Regions from separate parts of the Gluconobacter sp. GP1 genome, predicted to be linked through region 2. Evidence: riboswitches for the same ligand, from Rfam matches in the RefSeq annotation. Region 2 holds a riboswitch; the other holds the start of a gene.
What was found. A riboswitch is a leader RNA that binds a small molecule or an ion and turns the genes downstream of it on or off. The one in region 2 is predicted to bind cobalamin.
Positions count from the first base shown of each region.

Region 1: it holds a riboswitch for cobalamin, as region 2 does, so the genes downstream of both, metE (5-methyltetrahydropteroyltriglutamate--homocysteine S-methyltransferase) here and R5H23_RS03800 (CbtB-domain containing protein) in region 2, are expected to answer to the same signal.

Region 1 covers NZ_JASGXC010000002.1:68,466-73,387, forward strand. The annotation lists gene R5H23_RS04860 (M13 family metallopeptidase) at 1-592, shown strand, start outside; gene metE (5-methyltetrahydropteroyltriglutamate--homocysteine S-methyltransferase) at 636-2,948, opposite strand; cobalamin riboswitch at 3,064-3,268, opposite strand; gene R5H23_RS04870 (metalloregulator ArsR/SmtB family transcription factor) at 3,336-4,262, shown strand; gene metF (methylenetetrahydrofolate reductase [NAD(P)H]) at 4,292-4,922, shown strand, end outside.
Region 2 covers NZ_JASGXC010000001.1:842,619-847,540, reverse strand. The annotation lists gene R5H23_RS03820 (M20/M25/M40 family metallo-hydrolase) at 1-199, opposite strand, end outside; gene R5H23_RS03815 (histidine phosphatase family protein) at 339-890, shown strand; gene bluB (5,6-dimethylbenzimidazole synthase) at 880-1,518, opposite strand; gene R5H23_RS03805 (CbtA family protein) at 1,522-2,259, opposite strand; gene R5H23_RS03800 (CbtB-domain containing protein) at 2,275-2,499, opposite strand; cobalamin riboswitch at 2,528-2,669, opposite strand; gene cobS (adenosylcobinamide-GDP ribazoletransferase) at 2,666-3,433, opposite strand; gene cobT (nicotinate-nucleotide--dimethylbenzimidazole phosphoribosyltransferase) at 3,430-4,473, opposite strand; gene cobU (bifunctional adenosylcobinamide kinase/adenosylcobinamide-phosphate guanylyltransferase) at 4,519-4,922, shown strand, end outside.

The sequences.
Region 1 (4,922 bases), on a different contig from region 2:
GGAAGTCGTGTTCCCGGCCGCAATCCTTCAGCCGCCGTTCTTCAACCCGAAGGCTGATCCGGCTGTGAATTACGGGGCGATCGGTGGTGTCATCGGGCATGAAATGACCCATTCTTTCGACGACAAGGGCCGTAAGTACGACGACAAGGGGCGTCTGCGGAACTGGTGGACAAAGGAAGACGAAGCGCGCTTCCAGAAGCTCGCAGATCGGTTTGGTGCGCAGTATGACGCGTTCGAGGTTCAGCCGGGCGTGCATGTGAACGGTAAGCTTACGATGGGCGAAAATATTGCCGATCTTGGTGGGCTGACACTGGCGCTGGATGCTTATCATGCGTCCCTGAATGGGAAGCCAGCTCCCGTCATTGATGGTCTGACGGGCGATCAGCGCGTGTTCATGGGGTGGGCACAGGTCTGGCGTGAGAAGGTTCGTCCGGATACGGAGAAGCAGATGGTCGTTATTGACCCGCACTCGCCACCAAAAGCTCGCGTAAACATCCCGATGCACAACGTGGATCTCTGGTACAAGGCCTGGAATGTACAGCCGGGTGACAAGCTCTATCTGACCCCGGATCAGCGCGTCAAAATCTGGTAATTGCGTATGATGGGGTGGAAAACCACCCCATCTACTCGCTGGTTTACGGACGCATATAATGGGCTGCCGCAACCATGTTGATGAGTGCAGCTTTCGTCTCCGGCCATTTGCGGGTTTTTAGTCCGCAATCCGGATTGACCCAGAGGGCATCCGGGCTGAGGGTTTTGCTGGCAGCCCGAAGCAGGTCCACCATTTCCTCGACAGACGGCACGCGTGGGGAATGGATATCGTAAACGCCCGGCCCGATTTCCGCAGGGTAGCGATAGGCTGCGAACGCATCGAGTAGTTCCATGCGGGAGCGGGCGGTTTCAATCGAAATCACATCCGCATCCATTGCGCCAATGGCGGCAATGATATCGTTGAATTCCGAGTAGCACATATGGGTATGGATCTGCGTGGCGTCCTGCACACCTGAGGCTGAAATACGGAAACTTTCTACGGCCCAGTCCAGATAGGATTGCCAGTCTGCGCGACGGAGCGGCAGGCCTTCACGCAAGGCGGCTTCGTCAATCTGGATAATGCCGCATCCAGCTTTCTCCAGATCGCACACTTCATCCCGGATCGCGAAAGCGATCTGTCGGCACGTTTCCGAACGCGGCTGATCGTCTCGTACGAAAGACCAGTTCAGGATCGTGACAGGTCCCGTCAGCATACCTTTCATCGGGCGGCTGGTGATGGACTGGGCATATTCCCACCATTCAACCGTCATGGCTTTTGGGCGTGACACATCCCCGAAAATGATGGGCGGCCGGACATAGCGAGACCCGTAGGACTGCACCCAGGCGTGCTTCGTGAACGCAAAGCCGGAAAGCTGCTCCCCGAAATATTGCACCATGTCATTGCGCTCAAACTCGCCATGCACCAGCACATCAAGATCAATCTCTTCCTGCCAGCGGATGGTCCGGGCGGTTTCTTCCCGCAGGAAGGTTTCGTAAGCCTCGGAAGAGAGCTCTCCTCGTGCATGATCCGCACGGGCTTTGCGGACTTCCGGCGTCTGGGGGAAGGACCCGATTGTTGTCGTTGGGTAAAGCGGCAGCCTGAGTTTGGCCTGTTGCAACGGACGGCGCGCGGGGAAAGGGGAAAGGCGCTGGGTGAGAGCTGGGTTGCGATCTGCAGAGCGTGCCTGAACGGCAGGATCGTTGATTTTCGTGGAAGAGCGACGTGCCTGAAGAGCCGCAGCGTTTTCGGCTAAAATGGTTTGCACAACGCCCCGGCCTTCATTCAGGGCGCGCGCCAGTGTGTGCAACTCCTCGATTTTTTGAACGGCGAATGCGAGCCAGGATTTTACATCCGCGTCCAGATCTGTCTCCCGTTCCAGGTCAATGGGTGTGTGGAGGAGAGAGCAGGACGGCGCGAGGATCAGGTCACGCTGGCCCACCAGCGGTTCAAGATGGTCCAGAAGCGCGTTCAGGTCGGCCTTCCAGATATTCCGCCCATCCACTACGCCGAGAGACAGCAGCAGATCAGGTCGTGCTTTTTCCAGAATGGATGCAAGCTGCTCGGGAGCGCGGACAAGATCCACATGCAGGCCGTGAACTGGCAGGCTTAGGGCGATGTCCTGATTGTTTCCGAGCGCACCGAAATAAGTGGCGAGCATCAGTTTCAGGTCTGGAACTGTGGTTGTCAGAGTTTTGTATGCTGTCTTGAACGCTGCGGCAGCATTTCCCGGCAGATCCAGAACAAGACACGGCTCGTCAATCTGAACCCAATCTGCGCCTTCTGCTCGGAGGGCGTTTAGAACCCGTTCATAAACGGGCAGCAAGGTAGGGAGCAGATCAAGGCAATCAAACGCCGGGCCGTCACATTTTCCCAGAAGCAGGAAACTGACAGGGCCGAGCAGAACAGGGCGTGTCTCAATCCCAAGCGCCTTGGCTTCACGATATTCATCCACCGCTTTTGTGGAGGCGAGGCGGAACGTCTGGTCTGCTGCGAATTGCGGGACAAGGTAATGGTAGTTCGTGTCAAACCACTTGGTCATTTCGGCGGCAGGGACATCCTGAGGGGTGTCATGAGCATGACCGCAGCCACACTCTTCGGATGTCGTCTGGGAGCCGCGCGCCATGGCGAAGTAGGTTCCCAAGTCCACCTTGCCCTGCACGTTGCCGTAAATGGCGGGAACAGCATCGACCATTGCGGATGTATCCAGCACATGATCGTAAAGCGAAAAATCGTTGGAAGGGATGATCTCTGCGCCGAGGTCTTTCTGGCGCTGCCAGGCTGACGCCCGAAGGGACGCGGCGGTGGAAAGCAGATCATCGGCGGAGGAATTTCCCGCCCAGTACTGTTCAAGAGCGGTTTTCAGTTCACGGCGGGTGCCGATACGCGGAAAGCCCAGAGTTGCGACGCGGACGGTCATGAAAGCCTCGACAGGTTCGTGGCAGTGCGCTCGCAGGGCATGCAGGATCGTTCACGCCCCGAACAGGAAATGTGCGGCGTGGAGACATGCGTGACCCGTCCGGAACGCCCCGCCGGAGGATGTTATGTGCCGTGGCAGGTCTCCTGGCTTACGGGTCTCCGCGCTGATTCCGCCTTCCCGGACTTTCGCCCAGTGGCCTGTATGGAATCGGCACTCGCCGCTGACAGTTGCGGGGGCAGCGCCGGCTTTGCACCGGCTTCCCTCTTAGCCACGCCGGATGCGTGAACATCCGGCATGGAACCATGACAAGCCTTATGACTGCCGCATGTTCTAAAAAAGAGTCAATAGCTCTTGCTCATATAAAGAACTCCTTATATGTAAATCCGCATGGAACAGGCCCTCATCATTTTCCAAGCACTGGCAGACATGACCCGTCTGCGGATTCTGGCCCTTCTGCGCGAGATGGAACTGTCCATCGGCGAGGTGGCGCAGGTGCTCGGGCAAAGCCAGCCCCGCGTGTCACGGCATGTGAAGATCCTGGCAGATGCGGGATTGATTGAGCGCCGCAAGGAAGGAAGCTGGGTCTTTTTGACTTTGGGTGTTCCGGAACGTCTGGAGCCTGTCTTTATGGCGCTGGATCGATGGACTGCGCGGGAACCGGCGGAAATCCGTGCGGATCGTATTCGCTTGCAGGCCATTCGGGATGTTCGTGCGCTCGCGGCGGAAGACTGGTTTGAAACCCACGCAGCAGAATGGGACGCATTGCGTTCCTTGCATGTGTCCGAACAGGAGGTCGAAGCAGCGATCGTAAAGACGCTTTCAGCATCTCCGATCGGCCGGCTCGTGGATATAGGCACCGGAACAGGTCGCATGATGGAGCTGCTGGGGGCCGGCGCTCAAACAGTCATCGGGTTTGATCGCAGTCCTGCCATGCTGCGATTGGCGCGGACCAAGCTTGCGGAAGCTGGTCTGGAGCAGGCTGATCTGCGGCAGGGGGACTTTCAGGCCCTTCCGTTGCCAGAGCATTCAGCCGATGTCGCAGTCATGCATCAGGTTCTGCACTACGCACAGCATCCGGCTGCTGTAATTGCGGAAGCCGCGCGTATTCTGGATGCCAACGGTCGCTTACTAATTATCGATTTTGCCTCCCATAACCGGGAAGAACTTCGCACACGGGATGCGCATGTCCGGCTTGGATTTACCGATGCGCAGATGGCGACGTGGTTTCGCGCAGCCGGTCTGGTTCCCGCAGAGCCGGTGGCTCTTGAAGGCGAACTGACCGTGAAACTCTGGCTTGGCCAACGCCCCAACTGATCCGAATTATTGAATAAGGAGCTGGCGTGATGCCCGCACAGACAGGGCCTCTGCCCGCAATTTCGTTCGAGTTTTTCCCCGCAAAGTCGGAAAAGGCAGCCGCCACGCTGCTGGAAAACGCAAAAACGCTAGCTGCTTTTGGTCCGCTGTTTATGTCCGTGACGTATGGGGCAGGTGGGTCAACACGGGACCGCACCCTGGCCACCCTGAAAGACATGGTTCGGGAAACTGGCGCGCCAATGGCTGGGCATCTGACCTGCGTGGGAGCCTCCAAAGAAGACGTCAATGCCGTGGCGCAGGCGTACTGGGACGCTGGTGTGAAGCACATTGTGGCTCTGCGTGGTGATCCGCCGCCGTCAGCCGGGGGCGTCTATGAGCCTCACCCGGAAGGCTACGCGGGGGCAGTGGATCTGGTGCGCGGGCTGAAGGAGATTGCGCCGTTCGAAATCTCCGTTGCGGCATATCCGGAAACGCATCCTGCCGCGCTTAGCCCGCGATCGGATCTGGAGCATCTGCGAGCGAAGATTGATGCGGGTGCGGACCGGGCCTTAACGCAGTTCTTCTTTGAAGCGGACACATTTCTACGCTTCCGGGACCGCGCTGCGGCCATTGGAATCGAGCGGCCGATCGTGCCGGGTATTCTTCCGGTTGGAAGTGCTG
Region 2 (4,922 bases):
TGCCAGGGGCGCGTCCTTCAAATGCGTCCGAAGCCAGAACCCGCATTGTCTCCGACATTCGAGCCGGGTCGATAGGGCCGGAGGCACCTGCGTCAGACGCTGCGTGGGCCCCGGAAACGCCGATCGCGAGCGGAGCTATGGCAAAAGCGGCAAGAGCGGTAGCCAATTTCAGGCGGTTTCGAAGGGAAGATTTGTGCATCATGTCCTCAGTCTTTGTCATAACGCGTGTCTGACGAGATGAGGCACACCTTACACATCGGATTGCTGATCAGGAAATGGCATAAAATCATCGGACTGGCTGGTTGACGGAAAACGCGTGGCACCCCCATCTACGATTAATGACCACTCTTACCATTCCGGTTCTCCTGTCCCGCCATCCTCCCGTTGAGGGGAGTGAAGGCCTTTGTTATGGGCGACAGGAGATGGAACTCAGAGCGGGGTGGGAGGCTCAGGCCGCTGGCCTGCTGACCCTCGCAAAGGGCGCCGGCTGTTCAGTCATCTACACGTCACCATCGGCCCGGTGTCTGTCTGTCGCGCGAAGACTTGAGGCGCAGACCGGGTGGCCGCTGCGTTTGGATGACCGGCTACTGGAGCTAAATTTTGGCCAGTGGGAAGGGCTATCCTGGAATGTTGTGCCGCGTGTGGCTCTCGATAGCTGGGCCGACGATCCTGAAGGGTTTTCTCCCCCAAAAGGTGAAAGTGGGCGAGCGCTACAAGAGCGTGTGCAGTCTTTCTGGGCAGACCTCGTTCAGGCTGGAGAGGCCGCATTAGTCATTTCGCACGGCGGCCCACTTCGTCTCCTTGATGGGCTTGCCAAAGGAGAGAGGGCCAACCTGCTAGCACCTTCAATGCCGCAGGGCAGCAGCAGGCTCCATTACGTCAGCGTTTGATCCACTGACGTCGGTCCGGGTTTCTTGTTTCCCAGCCCATGCGCTCCAGTTCTGGCGTTTTGGCATGTGCTGCGGGGTATCCGATGCAAAGATACGCGATAAGGTTCCATCCCGGCTCGGCATCGAGAAGGTCCGACACGTGCTCGGGCTCAAGAATGGAGACCCAGCCCAGCCCAACACCTGCCGCCGTTGCAGCCAGCCAGAACGTATGGATAGCCATCACAGCGGACCAGGTCGTTGTTTCCGGCATGGTCGCGCGACCGAGGCCATGCCCTTGATCCGGGAATGTTTCGCAGAAGACTGCGACATGATGCGGGGCATCATCTAATCCGGCCAGTTTGAGCGTCGCATAGGAAGCTGCTTGTTCGCCTTCATATCCCTGAAGGGCTTCCCGGTTACAGGTTTCAAAGCTCTTCCGAACGGCTGCTTTTCGCTCTGGGGTTTCAACGAGCACGAAGCGCCAGGGCTCACTCAAACCAACGGAAGGCGCCAGGGTCGATGCATACAGGAGATCATCGAGCACCGATGCGGGCAGAGGGTTCCGTTGAAAATGTCGCGCATCCCGGCGCCATGTGAAAAGGCGCTCCAGATCTTTTCTGAAATCGTCTGAAAAGGCTGGTGCCGTCATGGTTTATCCGTTGCGTGCAAAAGGTTTGTCAGCGCCCGCCGTCAGGACACGGGATGCCAGAGGCCCGAAGAGCAGTCCGATCGTCGCCCACAGAACGATCTGCATCCCAAAGGCTGCCTCGCGGAAACGCCAGAGCACTGTTGCCGGGAAATCTGCTGGAACTTCATTGATATCAGGCATACCAGCTTGTACGGCGGCCACCAGAATGATGAAGACACCGAGGGAGGCTAGCACTCCGTTCCAGTGGCCCAGGCGCCGGATGAGTGGTCGGCTGACCATATAGGATGCAGCTGCCGCGCAAAGCGACAGAGCGATCATACCGAAATAGGCTCCGGTTCGTAGGCCAATGGTGGATGGGAGGCCAACGGCAGGGGGATTGGGAGGATATTTCAGGTCTGGCACCAGCACGAACACAACGAATGCTGCGGCTGCCAGAAGTGCAGATAAGGCTCGCGGCGAAAAGCGGCCTATGCGACCGTACACAAAAGCAAAAATAGTCGCGAAAATGCCGCCGTAAGCCGCGCCATACATCACGGCAGCGGTGAGAAGCCCGAAAGACGCCTGTATGCCTCGGCTGATAATTTCCGGTTCAGGCGGCTCGCCAGCAGCGAGGTCTTTCGCGCTCTCGAATGCAATTGCAAGATTGACCTGCGGCTCTCCAAAAAAACGCGCAAACACGAACGCAAGCAATGCGGCAGCAATCCCGGCAATCATGCCGCGGCTCAAAAGACGACCTGTCATGAAACTATGCTGCGTTTAATGGCAGGGGAAGCCGAGAAGATGGCGCCCATCATGAACAAATTCATGGACCGCATGGCCTGAGATCAGAGACGTCGCGCCTTGTTCTGCACCAACAAAATAAAGCAGCAAAAGGCTGAGTACGACCGTAAATGCAGCCCATGGAAGGAGCGTGCGGATCGGCAGCGCAACCGGTGCGGCGATGCTGGCGGGCAGGTGGGACGGGGAAAGGCTCTGGCTCATAATAGGCTCCGCTGGAAAAGCGCGTTCTGCGGTGGAAAATTGATAAAGGAGGTCTGGCTTCGCAACGTGATTTCACGAGCATTACAGTGGCGCGACCGCACCGGATTTGCACCGGTTTCTCCCTGCTTTCGCTAACAGGCAGGATGTAACCTTTCATGCGGGAGTGTCAACTTTTCCATGCTGAGGCTAGCACTGTCAGGAGAACGCACTCAGCGAGACTGGCCGTTGCTCCGAGTACGTCTCCTGTATAGCCGCCGAGCAGTTTCCGGGCTACGGCACGAACTCCAAGCATCGTGCACAGTGCAGCAAGAATAGTCTGAAGACCTAGGTGTGCGGGGAGGCAAATCACCGTCACGCAAAAGCCAGAGAACAAGGCGCCCAGTAGCTGATCCCGTGTCAGGTTGGAGAGCTGCTGTGCCAACCCATTGTCACGAGCAGGCTTTGTGAGGAACGTCAGGAGTGGGAGTACCGCGCGGGATAGCGCTCCCGTTACAGCCATTGCCGGCAAGATCATTGAAGGAGGCAGCGCTGCTAACGTCGTAACGCGGACGATTAAACTGATGACCAAAGCTAACGCCCCATAGCTGCCGATACGACTATCGCGCATGATGGTCAGGCGCTTTTCGGGAGTATGGCCCCCGCCACAGCCGTCCGCCATATCCGCCAGTCCGTCTTCGTGCAGGCCTCCGGTTAAGAGAATTTGTAGGCCGACACTCCAGGCAGCAGCTACCAGAGGGGGAACACTCAAGGCGCTCAGCAGTAAGAACACTGATGCGCTGAGAATACCGACAAGCGCCCCAACCAGGGGCCAACACCAGACAGACCGCGCCAGAGACCAGTCCTGTCCGCTGACGCGTAGCCATCCCAAGGGAAGGCGGGTCAGCAGGCCCGCACCACAGGCAATGTCTTCTCGAATGGTGCGCCAAAGCCTCATTGAATGGAGACGTCTGATTGGGAAACGGCAGCCTCTGCGAACGTCGCCATACCGTTGTGGCAGGCCAATGCCGCTCTGAGGACGGGAATGGCAACCGCAGACCCAGATCCCTCTCCAAGGCGCAAGCCCAGGTCCAGTATTGGTTTCAGCCTGAGGGCATCTGCCAGCCTGCGGTGACCAGCCTCAGCGGAACAATGCGAGAGCTGTGTGTGGTCGAGTGCTGAGGCGGTCAGTTTGATCAATGGCAGCACGGCTGCGGTACAGACAAAGCCGTCAAGCAGAACCGGGATACGATGGTGTCTGGCGGCCAGAACACTTCCCAGTATGGCGGCCAGTTCGTAACCACCCAGACAACGTGCGGTATCCAAGGGGTCGTTAAGTGACGCCGCGTGCAGACACAGGGCCTCATCAATAACAGAAGCCTTGAGGTTGACGCCCGCCTGATCGAGACCCGTGCCACGTCCTGCCCAGTCTGCGCCAGTGCCTCCTAGAAGGGCAGCACAGAGTGCGGCGGAGGGGGTTGTATTGCCAATACCCATTTCGCCTGGGCAAAACAGATCCAGCATGGGGGATACAGCGGTGTATCCGACCGAGACCGCGTCAAGGAATTCGTTTTCGCCCATAGCTGGGGTCGCGGTAAAATCTGCTGTGGCCATTAGATTTCGGACGGGCACAACAGCAAGGTCCGCACCAGCATTTCGGGCAAGCTGATTGATTGCTGCGCCGCCACGCTGGAAATTCGACACCATCTGGGCTGTCACATCCGCAGGCCACGGAGATACCCCCCGGCGGACCACACCATGATTCCCTGCGAAAATCGTTATCTGAACGTGCTCTAGCGTTGGTTTCTGATGGCCCTGCCATTCACCGAGCCAAATGGATAGCTCTTCCAACCGCCCGAGGCTGCCGGGAGGTTTGGTCAGAGTTGCGTCTCGCTCCGCTATCAGGGCGGCGACTTTTGGGTCGGGTTCTGGAAGTGACAGGCAGGCAGTGCGAAGTTCTGCCATGCTGGCGAAAGGGGGCTGACAGGACGAGGGCATGATGTGCGGTGGCATGACAGGTCTTTTGTGCTGTTATCAGTGACCATGCAAGAAGAAGGCGCAGGAGATATTGTGGCACAGACCATCACGCAAACAGGACTACCGGATGTGTCACTGGTCCTCGGGGGCGCCAGGTCAGGAAAAAGCAGGATCGCTGAGGCAATCATCACTGGTCTTCCGGCCCCTTGGGTTTATCTCGCGACCGGTCGGGCTTTTGATGAAGAAATGCAGGCCAGGATAGATTTGCATCGTACCACCCGTGGGAACAAAGGGTGGCGCACAGTTGAAGAGCCATTTGATATCGCTGGTGTTTTACAGGTCGAGCAGGGCGCGCCAGTCCTGGTTGATTGCCTGACTTTGTGGCTGACAAATCTCATTCTGGAAGATCGTAATGTACACGCCGCGACGAAAGATCTTCTCGAGGCGTTGCAAACACGGAAAGGCCGGAC